DNA from 2 places in the Rhizobium sp. 'Codium 1' genome. Region 2 is predicted to be linked to the other one. Evidence: riboswitches for the same ligand, from Rfam matches in the RefSeq annotation. Region 2 holds a riboswitch; the other holds the start of a gene.
The links. Region 2 has a riboswitch for FMN ahead of ribB (3,4-dihydroxy-2-butanone-4-phosphate synthase). Riboswitches for the same ligand answer to the same signal wherever they lie in the genome.
Positions count from the first base shown of each region.

Region 1: linked by a shared signal. The riboswitch ahead of LJE98_RS14485 (DMT family transporter) and the one ahead of ribB (3,4-dihydroxy-2-butanone-4-phosphate synthase) in region 2 are both predicted to bind FMN.

Region 1 is NZ_JAJGPW010000005.1:186,264-193,872, forward strand. Features, by position in the region: gene LJE98_RS14465 (ATP-dependent Clp protease proteolytic subunit) at 1-264, shown strand, start outside; gene clpX (ATP-dependent Clp protease ATP-binding subunit ClpX) at 551-1,828, shown strand; gene lon (endopeptidase La) at 2,287-4,704, shown strand; gene hupB (DNA-binding protein HupB) at 4,911-5,186, shown strand; FMN riboswitch at 5,326-5,478, shown strand; gene LJE98_RS14485 (DMT family transporter) at 5,613-6,518, shown strand; gene LJE98_RS14490 (esterase-like activity of phytase family protein) at 6,663-7,609, shown strand, end outside.
Region 2 is NZ_JAJGPW010000006.1:219,979-227,587, forward strand. Features, by position in the region: gene LJE98_RS15870 (sugar phosphate isomerase/epimerase family protein) at 1-613, shown strand, start outside; gene LJE98_RS15875 (transketolase) at 658-1,479, shown strand; gene LJE98_RS15880 (transketolase family protein) at 1,479-2,438, shown strand; gene LJE98_RS15885 (FGGY family carbohydrate kinase) at 2,444-3,928, shown strand; gene ribB (3,4-dihydroxy-2-butanone-4-phosphate synthase) at 3,969-4,601, opposite strand; FMN riboswitch at 4,714-4,857, opposite strand; gene LJE98_RS15895 (ATP-binding cassette domain-containing protein) at 5,138-5,839, opposite strand; gene LJE98_RS15900 (FtsX-like permease family protein) at 5,849-7,021, opposite strand; gene LJE98_RS15905 (HlyD family efflux transporter periplasmic adaptor subunit) at 7,018-7,609, opposite strand, start outside.

The sequences.
Region 1 (7,609 bases), on a different contig from region 2:
AACGCGCGCATCATGGTTCACCAGCCCTCTGGCGGTTTCCAGGGCCAGGCCTCCGACATTGAACGTCATGCTCGTGACATTATTAAGATGAAGCGTCGCCTGAATGAGGTCTATGTCAAGCACACGGGCCGGACCTATGACGAAGTTGAGAACACGCTTGATCGTGACCACTTCATGGAATCGAGCGAAGCCAAGGACTGGGGTCTGATCGACCGTATCCTGACCTCGCGCGTCGAAATGGAAGGCGCTGCACCGTCTGCTTGATCCGCGCTTCTGCCGCCGGCATCGGCCAGATGCCGGCAGACGTGATGGCAGGCGGGGTTTAAAGTCGGCGTAAAAGCGCTATTAGTAGGATTAAGGCTATGTTGAATCTTTATGACATAGTCTGCCGAGACTGGGAGTTTTCGTTGCCGCCGCTCCGACATGGTCGGATCGGCTAGTAGCTCCGGATCGGAAGAGGTTCCCCCCAACGGCGGCGGTGGGAGCCGGACAGTGTGAGTGACCGCCCTGCCGTGACTGCGGTGGCGCGGCGTGCTGGAAGGATAAAGACATGAGCAAAGTCAGCGGAAGCAACGGCGGTGACTCCAAGAATACCCTTTATTGTTCCTTCTGCGGCAAGAGCCAGCACGAGGTCCGCAAGCTGATTGCCGGACCGACTGTGTTCATCTGCGATGAATGCGTCGAACTCTGCATGGATATCATCCGCGAAGAGAACAAGTCTTCGATGGTCAAGTCTCGCGACGGCGTTCCCACGCCGCAGGACATCATCAAGATTCTCGATGAATACGTGATCGGTCAGAAGCAGGCGAAGAAGATCCTGTCCGTGGCCGTTCACAACCACTACAAGCGCCTGTCGCACGCCTCCAAGGGCGGCGAAGTCGAACTGGCGAAGTCGAACATCATGCTGGTCGGCCCGACCGGCTGCGGCAAGACTTATCTGGCCCAGACATTGGCGCGCATCATCGACGTTCCCTTCACCATGGCCGATGCCACGACCCTGACCGAAGCCGGTTACGTCGGTGAAGACGTCGAAAACATCATCCTCAAGCTCCTGCAGTCTGCGGATTACAATGTCGAGCGCGCTCAGCGCGGCATCGTCTACATCGACGAAGTCGACAAGATTTCCCGCAAGTCGGACAATCCCTCGATCACCCGCGACGTATCGGGCGAGGGCGTCCAGCAGGCGCTGCTGAAGATCATGGAAGGCACGGTCGCATCCGTTCCTCCGCAGGGTGGTCGCAAGCATCCCCAGCAGGAATTCCTGCAGGTGGATACGACCAACATCCTATTCATCTGCGGCGGGGCCTTTGCCGGCCTCGACAAGATCATCTCTGCCCGCGGCGAAAAGACCTCGATCGGTTTTGGCGCAACGGTGAAGGCGGAAGACGATCGTCGCGTTGGCGAAGTGCTGCGTGAACTGGAGCCGGAAGATCTCGTCAAGTTCGGTCTCATCCCGGAATTCATCGGCCGTCTGCCCGTTCTGGCAACGCTCGAGGACCTGGACGAGGACGCGCTGATCCAGATCCTCTCCGAGCCGAAGAACGCGCTCGTCAAGCAGTACCAGCGCCTGTTCGAGATGGAGGATGTCGAACTGTCCTTCCACGAGGACGCGCTTCGCGAAATCGCCCGCAAGGCGATCACCCGCAAGACCGGCGCGCGTGGCCTTCGTTCGATCATGGAGAAGATCCTGCTCGATACGATGTTCGAACTGCCGGAGCTGGAAGGTGTCCGCGAGGTTGTCATCTCCGACGACGTCGTCAACGGCAGCTCCCGTCCGCTCTACATCTATGCCGACCGTCAGGAAGAGAAGGCCAACGCTTCCGCCTGATCGATCCGGATCAATTCAGACGAAGAGCCCGCCCTTGTGGCGGGCTTTTCCGTTTAAGATGACCTTTTTTGCCGTTGCCTGTGGTTTTCGCGGCCCGCCTGCGCATATACGGCATTCCGCAGTTGTCAGGCGCGCTGATTGGGCTAGAACAAGGGCGAGAGTGAACGCCTGTGTGCTTGATGCCATCGCCGCGTATCCCTGTCTGCGACCACCCATATGATTGTGAGGAGCCAGCCGGGCGACGAAGCGACGCGAATGCCTCGCATCAGGTTTGATTTGTAGTGTGAAAGCCGACGAGGTTTGTCATTCTGGCGTCACAGATTCGGCGCCGGCCTTGGCGGCAGACTTGAATTGGCGGAGGCGCCACTCCACTTGTTGGAGGATCGAAAGTATGCCTGACGCCTCTTTTGGGTCGGCATGGAGTCCCGGTTTCCCCGGGACGTTTGAAAGGAAGTGAAATGACGAATACGTCAGCTGCAAACGAGGTGAACACCTATCCGGTGCTTCCTCTGCGCGACATCGTGGTGTTTCCTCACATGATCGTCCCGCTGTTCGTCGGCCGTGAAAAATCCATCCGCGCTCTGGAAGAGGTGATGGGTTCCGACAAGCAGATCATGCTGGCCACGCAAATCAATGCGAGTGATGACGATCCCACGCCCGACGCGATTTACGAAGTCGGCACCGTCGCCAATGTGCTCCAGCTCCTGAAGCTGCCCGACGGCACCGTGAAGGTGCTGATCGAGGGACGCGCACGTGCGAAGGTCGAGGCCTACACGGCCCGCGAGGACTATTACGAGGCCAAGGCCATCATCCTTGCCGAACCGGCAGAAGATGCCGTGGAAATCGAGGCGCTGTCCCGCTCGGTGGTTTCCGAATTCGAAAACTACGTCAAGCTGAACAAGAAGATCTCCCCCGAGGTCGTCGGTGCCGCGAGCCAGATCGAGGACTACTCGAAGCTGGCCGACACGGTCGCTTCGCATCTCTCCATCAAGATCACCGAAAAGCAGGAAATGCTGGAAACGGTGAGCGTCAAGACGCGTCTGGAAAAGGCGCTCGGCTTCATGGAAGGCGAGATCTCCGTCTTGCAGGTCGAGAAGCGCATCCGCTCGCGCGTCAAGCGCCAGATGGAAAAGACCCAGCGCGAATACTACCTCAACGAACAGATGAAGGCGATCCAGAAGGAACTCGGCGACGGCGAAGACGGCCGTGACGAGATGGCCGAACTGGAAGAGCGCATCGCCAAGACCAAGCTTTCCAAGGAAGCCAAGGAAAAGGCCGATGCGGAGCTGAAGAAGCTGCGCCACATGAGCCCGATGTCGGCGGAAGCCACCGTCGTGCGCAACTACCTCGACTGGCTGCTCGGTCTGCCCTGGAGCAAGAAGTCCAAGGTCAAGATCGACCTCAACGCGGCCGAGAAGACCCTCGACGAGGACCATTTCGGTCTAGACAAGGTCAAGGAACGCATCGTTGAATATCTCGCCGTTCAGGCGCGCGCGACGAAGCTCAAGGGCCCCATCCTCTGCCTCGTCGGTCCTCCGGGCGTCGGCAAGACCTCGCTCGCCAAGTCGATCGCCAAGGCGACCGGCCGCGAATACGTGCGCATGGCCCTCGGTGGCGTCCGTGACGAAGCGGAGATCCGTGGTCACCGCCGCACCTATATTGGTTCGATGCCCGGCAAGATCGTGCAGTCGATGAAGAAGGCCAAGAAGTCCAACCCGCTCTTCCTGCTCGACGAAATCGACAAGATGGGCATGGACTTCCGTGGCGACCCGTCGTCGGCCCTGCTCGAGGTGCTGGATCCGGAACAGAACTCGACATTCATGGACCACTATCTCGAAGTGGAATACGACCTGTCGAATGTCATGTTCGTCACGACTGCCAATACGCTGAACATCCCGGGTCCCCTCATGGACCGCATGGAGATCATCCGCATTGCCGGTTACACCGAGGATGAAAAGCTCGAAATCGCCAAGCGGCACCTGTTGCCCAAGGCGATCAAGGAACACGCCCTGCGCCCGGAAGAATTCTCCGTGGCGGATTCGGCGATCATGGCGATCATCCAGCAGTACACCCGCGAAGCCGGTGTGCGCTCCTTCGAACGCGAACTGATGAAGCTCGCCCGCAAGGCCGTGACCGAAATCATCAAGGGCAAGGTGACCTCGGTTGCCGTGACCGGTGCGAACATCAACGAATATCTGGGCGTTCCGCGCTTCCGCCACGGCGAAGCCGAGGGCGAAGACCAGGTCGGCGTTGTCACGGGTCTGGCCTGGACGGAAGTGGGCGGCGAATTGCTGACCATCGAAGGCGTCATGATGCCCGGCAAGGGCCGCATGACGGTCACCGGCAACCTGAAGGAAGTGATGAAGGAATCGATTTCGGCAGCGGCATCCTATGTCCGTTCGCGCGCCGTCGATTTCGGTGTCGAACCGCCGCGTTTCGACAAGTCCGACATCCACGTTCACGTTCCGGAAGGGGCGACCCCGAAGGATGGTCCGTCCGCAGGTGTTGCCATGGCAACGGCGATCGTCTCGATCATGACCGGCATCCCGGTCAACAAGGACGTCGCCATGACGGGTGAAATCACCCTGCGCGGTCGTGTCCTGCCGATCGGTGGCCTGAAGGAAAAGCTGCTCGCAGCCCTTCGCGGTGGCATCAAGAAAGTTCTCATTCCGGAAGAGAACGCCAAGGATCTGGCGGACATTCCGGACAATGTGAAGAACAACATGGAGATCGTTCCGGTGTCGCGCATGGGCGAGGTTATCAGGCACGCCCTGGTCCGTGTCCCCGAGCCGATCGAGTGGGATGGAACCGTTGATACGCCGGCGATCGGCGTGGTCGATGGCACCGATGAAACCGGTGCAACCATCGCTCACTGAGGCAAATCTGCCATAAGTGAGCCACAAAGCTCCAAAACCGACAAAAAGGCTGGCATTTATGCCAGCCTTTTTTGTGAAATGCCGCGTGAAAGGCTTGTTTTCCGGGGCTTTCAGGTGCTTTTGAGTTGCGAAGGGCAGAAGCTTTCGTATTCTCCGCCCGACTTAATCATTTGAGTCGTTTCATACCAATCAGAAAGGGTGGAAACATGAACAAGAACGAACTCGTATCCGCGGTCGCCGAGAAGGCTGGCCTCACCAAGGCTGACGCTGCCTCTGCCGTTGATGCCGTTTTTGAAACGGTCCAGGCTGAACTGAAGAACGGCGGCGACATTCGTCTCGCTGGCTTCGGCGCCTTCACCGTTGGCCGTCGCGAAGCCTCCAAGGGCCGCAACCCGTCCACCGGCGCTGAAGTCGACATCCCGGCTCGCAACGTTCCGAAGTTCACGGCCGGCAAGGGCCTGAAGGACGCTGTCAACAGCTGATCCGTCGTGACCGTCGCACCCTTCGGTGCCGATGGTCAGCTGACATACTGGTGAGCCCGGCTTAGTGCCGGGCTTTCTTTTTGCCCTTCTTGCGCTGCAGCGAGACCTGTCTTATCTGTGAGGCGCCGGTTGTACCGGCATTCGTTCTCAGGGCGGGGTGAAACTCCCCACCGGCGGTAACGGGGAAACCCGAAGCCCGCGAGCGCCTGCCTTTCATTCGCGAAAGGCAGGGTCAGCAGATCCGGTGCAAACCCGGAGCCGACGGTTAAAGTCCGGATGAAAGAGAATGAGGTCAGGCCACGCCCCTGTTCCGCTCGCTGCGGATCGCGGAGGCGTTGCTGCGCAGATCCGTGCCCGTCCGGGTGCGCTTTTCGTCGTCCTCATCTGTCCTGGTTTGTGTTGGTCCTTTGGAAAAGGAAAAATGACATGAATCAGAGCTCCGTTTCGCTCTTGCGCTCCCGGGCCGTCCTCGGCGCCGGTTTCATGGTTCTGGCGGGCGTCGCCTTCGCCGCTCTCAACGTCGTCACGCAATGGCTTGCCATGACGCTCGGTTTCCCGCCGGCCTCAACAGCCTTCTGGCAATATGGCTTTGCCCTCGTCCTCTCTCTCCCCTTGCTCTTCCGGCTCGGTCTGCGTGCCATGAAGACCGACTATCCGGTGCGCCACATCCTGCGGGTCCTGCTGGCCGCCTTCGGCGTGCAGGCCTGGGTCACGGGCCTCGCCACCGTCCCGATCTGGCAGGCCATCGCTCTCGTCATGACCTCGCCCTTCTTCATCATCATCGGCGCACGCCTCTTTCTCGGCGAGACCGTCGGCCGCGACCGCTGGCTTGCGACGCTGACGGGCTTCGTCGGCGCGATGATCATCCTCCAGCCCTGGTCGGACAGCTTCACCCTGGCCGCCCTCCTGCCGGTCTTTTCGGCCCTGCTCTGGGGCGGTTCCTCTTTGATCATGAAGAACCTTACGCATTACGAGGCACCGGAAACGGTCACGGTCTGGCTGCTGGTTCTGCTGACGCCGATCAATGCCGGGCTCGCAGTGGCCGGTGGCTTCGCTGTGCCGGAAGGCCTCACCCTCTGGCTGTTGCTCGCCGCCGGTCTGCTGACGGCCTTTGGGCAATATCTGCTGACACTCGCCTACAATGCCGCTGACGCGGCCTATGTTCAGCCGTTTGACGACCTGAAGCTCCCGCTCAACGTCTTTGCCGGTTGGCTGGTCTTCGGCTATGCGCCGAGCGGCTATCTCTGGTTGGGCGCATTGCTGATCCTCGGGGCTTCACTCTTCCTGATGTTGCGCGAGGCCGGCAAGGAAGCATCGCCGGCGTCCCAATGACAGGTCTCGAGAACAGCAACCTATAGGAACAGCTTATCGGGATATCCGGCAGGAAACGTCGGACGACCGCCAATCTGTCATCCGACTGTCACCCGACTGCCCCAGAAACCTCTTGTTCCATTTCTGGATACTGGAGGTTTCCCGATGACCCATGGTCTCTCCCGCGTCGCCCTGACGGCGGCGCTTTTTGCATCCGTGGCCCTGCCGGCCGCTGCCGAACAGGTTTTCAACCGCATTGCCGCCTTCCCGGTCGCCGCCAATTTGCCGGCCGACAAGGACAAGTTGACCACCACCTCTGCCGAGATCATCACCGCCTCGGAAGACGGCAACACACTGATCTACTCCGACAGCCCGCTCGGTGGCATCGGCTTCATCGACATCACGGACGCCAGGGCACCGAAGGCTGCGGGCGCTGTGATGATGGACGGCGAGCCGACTTCCGTGGCTGTCGCTGGCGGCAAGGTACTCGTCGGGGTCAACACCTCCGAGAACTTTACCAGCCCGTCCGGCAAGCTCGCCATCGTGGACATTGCCTCGAAGGCTGTCGATTCCACCTGCGATATCGGCGGTCAGCCGGATTCGGTCGCCGTGGCCAAGGACGGCTCGTTCGTCGCCATCGCCATCGAAAACGAGCGTGACGAAGACCTGAACGATGGCGCCCTGCCGCAGATGCCGGCCGGTGACCTCGTCATCCTGTCGCTCAACGATGGCGTTGCTGATTGCGGCTCGATGAAGCGCGTCACGTTGACCGGTCTCGCCGAGATTGCACCTGAGGATCCGGAGCCGGAATTCGTCGCGATCAACAGCCTCGGCGAAATCGCCGTGACGCTGCAGGAAAACAACCACATTGCCATCGTCGACGGCAAGACCGGTGACGTGAAGGCCCATTTTTCTGCCGGTACGGTCGACCTTGAAGGTATCGACACCAAGTCGGATGGAGCACTCAAGTTCACCGGTACAAGGGAAGGCGTTCCGCGCGAGCCTGATGCCGTGAAGTGGCTCGACGACAACCGTCTGGTTATTGCCAATGAAGGCGACTGGAACGGTGGCTCGCGCAGTTTCACCATCTTCGACAAGACCGGCAAGGTTGC
Region 2 (7,609 bases):
CTGGCCAGGCCAGGATGGCTGGGACTATCCCTTCCAGGTCGACTACGGCACGTTGTGGAAGCACTCGCTCGACGGTGTCGGCCAATTGGCGAGCGAAAACCCCGATCTGAAATTCGTCATCGAGTACAAGCCGCGCGAACCGCGGGTTCGCATGAGTTTCGGCTCTGTCGCCCGCACGCTTCTCGGCATCGAGAAGATCGGCCTGCCGAACATCGGCATTCTCCTGGATTTCGGTCATGCGATCATGGGCGGGGAATGCGCCGCCGACAGCGCGCAGCTCGCCATCGACTATGGTCGGCTCTTCGGCATGGACGTCAACGACAACTACCGCAGCTGGGATGATGACCTTGTCGCGGGCAGCCTGCACCCGATCGAATTGTTCGAATTCTTCTACGTGCTGAGGAAGAACAAGTGGGAAGGTGTTTGGCAGCTCGACCAGTTCCCCTTCCGCGAGGACAGTGTCGCGACCGCCAATCACGCCATCGACTTCCTGAAAGCCGCAGACAAGGGTCTTGAGACACTTGATCTCGACGCCCTGAAGGAAGCGCAGAGCCGACACGACGCGATCTCAGCCTTGCGGATCGCCCAGAAGGCTCTCTTCGGCGCCATGTGAGCGCAGGTTGCAGTGGGGTCCTCCCCAACGGAAAGGCTTGTTGAATGCTGAAGAACGATACCGTTCAGACCATCCGCGAGAAGGCGCTATGGATGCGCCGTCGCGCCTTCAAGATGGTCTATGACGCCCAGCTTGGGCATCCGGGCGGGGATTTTTCCGCCATTGATATCATCGCCACGCTCTACTTCGGCGTGATGCGATACGACGCGACGAAACCGGCCCTCGAGAGCCGCGACCGGTTCATCATGTCCAAGGGTCATGCGACCGGCGCGCTTTACACAGCGCTCTGTGCCGCGGGCTATTATCCCGAGGATTGGCTGGATACATACATGCAGCCGAACTCCAGACTGAACGGCCACCCGAACAGGAATTACCTGCCGGGCGTGGAAACCAACACCGGGCCGCTCGGACATGGCTTGCCTGTCGGGCTCGGCATTGCAATCGCCGCCCAGATCTCGGAGCAGGCTCATCGCACATTCGTGCTGACAGGCGACGGGGAACTGCAGGAAGGCTCCAACTGGGAAGCGGCAATGACCGCCGGCCATCGGAAGCTCGAAAATCTGACCCTGATCGTTGACCGCAATCGTCTTCAGCAGGGAATGGGCACCGAGGAGACCAATGGTCTGGATCCCCTCGACGAAAAGTTCAGGGCCTTTGGCTGGGAGGCATTGATGGTGGATGGCCATGATATCGGCGCCCTCCTCGACGTCCTGGCGACACCGCGCACGGGCAGGGGCCGTCCGCTCTGCGTGATTGCCAATACTGTGAAAGGCAAGGGTGTGTCCTTCATGGAAAACAAGGCATCCTGGCATCATGGCGTGCCTAATGCCGAACAGTACGGAATTGCTTTGGAGGAACTCGTCTGATGGCCGCTCCCGCCAAGAAACAGGAAGGTTTCCACGACTGCCGTGACGCCTGGGCTCGCACGCTCGAGGACCTCGCGGCCCGGGATCCGCGGATCGTCGCCGTCGTCAACGATTCCGTCGGCTCGTCGAAGCTCGGCGGCTTTCAGAAGGCGTTTCCCGAGCGTCTGGTCAACGTCGGTATCGCCGAGCAGAACATGGTCGGCGTCGGCGCCGGGCTTGCCAATGGCGGCAAGATCCCCTTCGTCTCGGCCGCCGCGTGTTTCCTGACCGCTCGCGCCCTGGAGCAGATCAAGGCAGACATCGCCTATGCCCGCTTCAACGTGAAGCTCGTCGGCCAGTCGTCCGGCGTGGCCTATGGCGAGCTTGGCCCCACGCACCACTCGATCGAGGACTTTGCCTGGCTTCGTCCGCTCGACGCCGTCACAGTCATCGTGCCTTCAGACGCCTGGGAAACGGCAGAAGCGGTCAAGTGGGCAGCAGCCCATGAAGGTCCTGTCTATCTGCGCCTGAGCCGCATGCCGGTGCCGGACCTTGACATCAAGAACCGTGTCTTCCGCCCCGGAAAGGCCGAACTTGTTCGAGACGGCAGCGACGTGACCGTAATCGGCTGCGGCACCACCGTGCACCTGGCGCGTCAAGCTGCCGAAAAGCTTCAGGACGAAGGCATTTCGGCCCGCGTCCTCAACATGGCGACCCTCAATCCGCTCGACGAGGAGGCGCTCGCGGCCGCCGCCGGCGAAACCGGTGCGATTGTCACCGTGGAAGAAGCCAATATCCGCGGCGGGCTGGGCGGCGCTGTCGCCGAATACACGGCCGGGCATCAGCCGGTCCCGGTGGAGCGGGTCGGATTTCCCGGTTTTGTCGTCACCGGCTCCGTGGACTTCCTCTTCGAGCATTACGGCATCACAGCCGACGGGATCGCCGCGGCAGCCCGCCGGGCACTCGCGCGCAAGCGGTGAGCACGATGGCGCAAGACAGGCCGCTCATCCTTGCCGTCGACCAGGGCACGACCAACACCAAGGCCGTGCTCATCGATGCCTTGGGCAAGGTCGTTGCAAAGGCCTCGGCACCCCTCGCATCGAACTATCCGCGACCAGGCTGGGCCGAGCAGTCGGCCGATGCCATCTGGATGAGTGTCCAGTCCGTCATGGCCGACATCGTTGCGGGCAACCACGGCTCCATCGCCGGGATCGCCATCAGCAACCAGAGAGAGACGCTTGTTGTCTGGGATTCCGAGACCGGCGAACCGCTCGCACCCGCCATTCTGTGGCAGTGTCGCCGGACTGCGGCCGCCTGCCAGGCTTTCATCGATACCGGACATGATGCGACCGTCGTCGGCCTGACCGGATTGTCGATCAACGCGCTCTTCCCGGCATCGAAGCTCGGCTGGGTGATGGAACACGTGGCTTCGGCGCGGGATCTCACAAAACGCGGACGTCTGCGTGCCGGCACGGTGGACAGCTGGCTCCTGTTCAAGATGACGGGTGGAGCTGTCTTTGCAACCGACCATTCCAATGCCTCGCGGACCATGTTGTTCGACACGGCGAAACTGGAATGGAGCCCTGAACTCTGCACCCTCTTCGACGTTCCGGCCTCGGCGCTCCCGCGGGCCCTGCCCTCGAACAATCGCTTCGGCCATACCGAGGCAGGGACAACTGCGCTGCCAGCAGGCACGCCGATCCTTGCCATGATGGGTGACAGCCACGCGGCTCTCTATGGCCACGGCGTTCGCGCCCCGGGCCTGGTCAAGGCGACCTTCGGCACAGGCTCGTCACTGATGACCCTGACTGACAGGCGTGTGTTGTCCCGGCATGGTCTCTCGAGCACGATCGCCTGGTCGGATGGTTCCGGCGTCGCCTATGCTCTTGAGGGGAATATCACCGTTTCGGCACAGGCCATTGCCTTTGCCGCGACCCTGCTGGGTCTCGATGGCCCGGCCGCCCTATCCGATCTTGCGCAATCCGTCTCCGACAGTGGCAAGGTGGTATTCGTCCCGGCACTCGCCGGTCTGGGTGCGCCGCATTGGACGGACAATGCGACGGGCACGATTTCCGGGATGACCCATGCGACCATGCCGGCCCATGTCGCCCGCGCAACGATGGAGGCAGTCGCCCTTCAGATTGCCGACGTCTTCGAGGCCATGCAGCAGGATGTCGGGCTTGCTCTGTCCGGACTGATGGCGGATGGCGGTGCGTCGACCAATGATTTCCTCATGCAGTTGCAGGCGGACATTCTGGACCGGCCGGTATTGCGCGGCGATCAGCCGGAAGTCGGCGCCATCGGTGCAGCGGCGATGGCCTTCCACTCATTGGGGATCAGCCCCCCAGAGCCTTCTCATGCTCGCCGGTTCGATCCCGGGACCATGCAGGCCGACGCGCGCGCCGACCTGCTGACGCGGTGGCGCGAGGCGATCACACGCGTGAAGTCACCTGTTTCGAACGCCGTTTGAATGTGGCCGAAAGATCAGCTCTTTCGGCCACGGCAAGGCATCAGGCGGCGGCCGCTTCGCCGCCTTTCTGTCCGGCCATATGGAGAGCAAGATCGGCGATCGTGATCAGCGGCAGCTGATGTTTCAGACAGAACTCGCGCAATTCCGGTAGCCGCGACATGGTCCCATCGTCGTTCGCGACCTCACAGATAACGCCTGAGGCCTGAAGGCCTGCGAGCCTTGCAAGATCCACCGCCGCTTCCGTGTGGCCCGGGCGACCGAGCACGCCGTCAGGATGCGCGCGAAGCGGAAAGATGTGACCAGGACGGGCGAAATCCTCGGCCTTCGAAGTCTCGTCCAGCAGCGCGCGAACGGTCGCGGCCCGGTCCGCCGCCGAAATCCCGGTCGTCGTGCCATGGATAAAGTCGACGGACACCGTGAAGGCGGTCTTTAGATATTCCGTGTTGCGCGGCACCATCAGCGGAATGTCCAGCGCATCGAGCCGTTCACCCTCCATCGCAATGCAGATCAGACCGCGGGCATGCTTCATCATGAAGGCAACGGCTTCCGGCGTAATCTTTTCCGAAGCGATGATGATATCGCCTTCGTTCTCGCGATCCTCGTCGTCCACAACGACGATCATGCCGCCCTCAGCGAGCGCCGCGATTGCATCTTCAATTTTCGAGACTGTCATTTCCATGCCTTTCAAGGGTATCCCGCTTTCGCGGCAAAACACGACCCTGCGGTCGCAATTTTCCCTTGGGCGAACAAACGCATGCACCCGGCCTTGCAGACGGGTCAACACACCTTGTCCTCTTCCATCCGGACTATACCGTCGGCTCCGGCATCGCACCGGATCTGCTGCCTTCTGCCGAGGCAGAAGCGCTCGCGGGCTCCCGGCCAAGCCGGATACCGCCGGTGGGGAATTGCACCCCGCCCTGAGAACAGCGAAACCCTACAACCTCAGTTGCGTCCATTTCAAGCCCAGTTTTCAACATGGCTGGCATGACGGCATGAACCGATTCCTGCAGTTGACCCGACACGAACGCATGACCCGCTCTTCTTGAAGGTCAGAACGAGTTCGCCCGCAGGCTCTGGGCCCGTGAGTTCAAGGACAAGGTTGAGAAGCTGGGGTAACCGATCCGGTTCCAGCCTGTCCTCGCGGACGAGGAAGCTTCATGGCCCGGGCTGCAAGGTTCATTGGTTGCGGGTTGCCTGAGTGTCGGAGTCCTAATCTTGTGCTCGATCCTCTGTCTTCACGATACGACCGTCCTCCAGCGTGAGGATGCGGTCAGCGCGATCGAGGATGCGATTGTCGTGGGTAACCAGCAATGTTGTCGTACCCCGGGCCTTACCCATGCGTTTGAGAAGATCGACGACCTCTGCCGCACTGTCTTTGTCCAGCGCGGCAGTGGGCTCGTCTGCCAGCACCAGCGCCGGGCTGGAGACAAGGGCGCGGGCAACGGCGACGCGCTGCTTCTGGCCGCCTGACAGGTTCGCGGGCAGATAGGTGGTACGGTCGGTCAAGCCGACCAGCCCAAGCGCATGCTCAGCCGCGCTCTGCGCCACCCGATCGGCCACTTGACCATGCACCTGCACCCCCATCATGACGTTCTGCACCGCAGTCAGGCTTTCATGCAGATTATGGGCCTGGAATATGAAGCCTAGGCGGCGGCGCAGACTGACAAGCTGCGCCTGCGATGCGCCGTTCAACTCGCTTCCCAGAAGCCGTACAGATCCATCCTGTACGGCTCGAAGACAGCCGACAAGCGTGAGGACAGTCGTCTTGCCAGACCCGGAAGGCCCCATCAGCACGGTGAAGCTGCCGCGTTTCAGCATCAGGTTCACGTCAAACAGCGCCTGTTTGCGGACGTCGCCACTGCCAAACCAATGATTCAATCCGCGCACATCGACAATTGTCTCGCTGTCCATTGCAGCCTCCTAGAAGAGATCGGCAGGGTCGGCGGCGCCAAGCCGACGGGTCGCAATGGCGCCGGACAGGGCGGAAAAGATGATGGTGCCGAGAAAAACGGTCACTGCCATCGAAGGTGTCATTCCCAAGGGCAGGGTCGTGATCTTCCCCATGAACGTCAGGATGGTCGTCCCGACAACAAGTCCTGGAATGAAACCCATGATCCCGAGCACCAGCGCTTCTTCGAAGACGATACCGAGGAAGAAGCGGGGGCCGTAGCCCATGGCCTTGAAGGTTGCGTATTCGCGCAGGTGGTCGGCCACATCGGTGGACAGCACCTGATAGACGATAACGATGCCAACGAGAACGCCGATCAACACGCCGAACCCGAAGATGATACCCGTGGGCCGTTTTGTCTGCTGATAGCGCAGATCCTCCTGCGCTGCCTCTTGATAGCTGCGGATGCGAAGGGACGGGTCGGAAATCAGTGTTTTCAGGCGCGCGATCACGGTCTCTGTCTCAGCGCCGGGGCGCAGGCGCAAAAGAACATGGTCGGGTGCGGAGGAACTGCGCGTCGGGAATAGCGACAGGAATGTCTGATCCGAAACCAGCATATAGCCATCACCACCGAAACCGCCTCCGCCGGCGAATGTGGCATAGGCGGTGACTGTGCGGCCTTGCGTCTCAAAGGAGAGCGGCGTTTGTGGACGGATTGAAGCAGCTTCCTCCTTGGCCAGACCACGGGCGAGCCGATCGAGCAATGCCGCGTTTTGCACCCGCAGGAGATTGAGATCGCCGGCTATATCCCTGGACAGAAACCCGGTCTTGACCGGATCCACACCGAAGGTCGTCAGACTGATATCCTTCTCGCCGCGATCCCAGGGAACATTGGCGATGAACAGACCCATGCCATCGGATACATCCGGATCCCCCATCGCCTGCAGCAACCACTGCCGAGCCACATTGCCCCCGTCGGTCAAGGTGCTCGCATCGCTGGCCGAGATCATGATATCCGCCTGGAAGAAGTCATAGGGTCGCAATGTTGCGGCCCCCATCGAATTCATGATCCCAAGCTGGACGAAGACCAGAACATTGGCAAAGGCCACCCCGGCGAGTGCCGCGGCGAAGCGAGTGCGGCTGTGGGTCAGTTGCAACCAGCCGATGGGCAGCCGCCCGAACAGGCGTTGCAGCAGGTAGCTCATGGAACGGCCCGTACCGTGGTGTCAATGCGGGCGATGACCTCGAGATTGGTGAAGCGTGCAGCAACATCCGAGGAGGCTTTGTCCAGCACCACCAGGACCTGGATGACGCGCGCGTCCTTGTTTTCCGCCGCATCGTCTGAAATCAGGCCCTGCCGCCCCACCGTCAGCCCGATCCGGTCCACCCGGCCTTGCAGCGTGGCGCCAAAGGCCGGGGTTACCAGTTCCACCGGCTGGCCAACCATGACGGCACTGATGCGATCCTGCCAGACCTCGACCTCGGCCATCATCTGATCCGTATCTCCCATATCCATGATTCCGTCGGTGGGAGGTCGCTGTCCGGGCGTAACATGAATGTCGAGGATCGTTCCGGTGATGGGCGCCACCACCTCGGCGCGTGCAAGATCGAGACGAGCACGGGCCAATTCAGATTGGGCTGCATCGACATTGCGTCGCGCGACGATCACATCGGGCTGTTCGTCCAGCGTGACTGAAGCATAGCGCGTCAGCGTTGCCTCTGCGCGGACAACGGAAAGTCTCGCGTCTTCCGCCGCAGCCCGGGCCGCATCGAGGGCCGCCTGTGTGCTGACG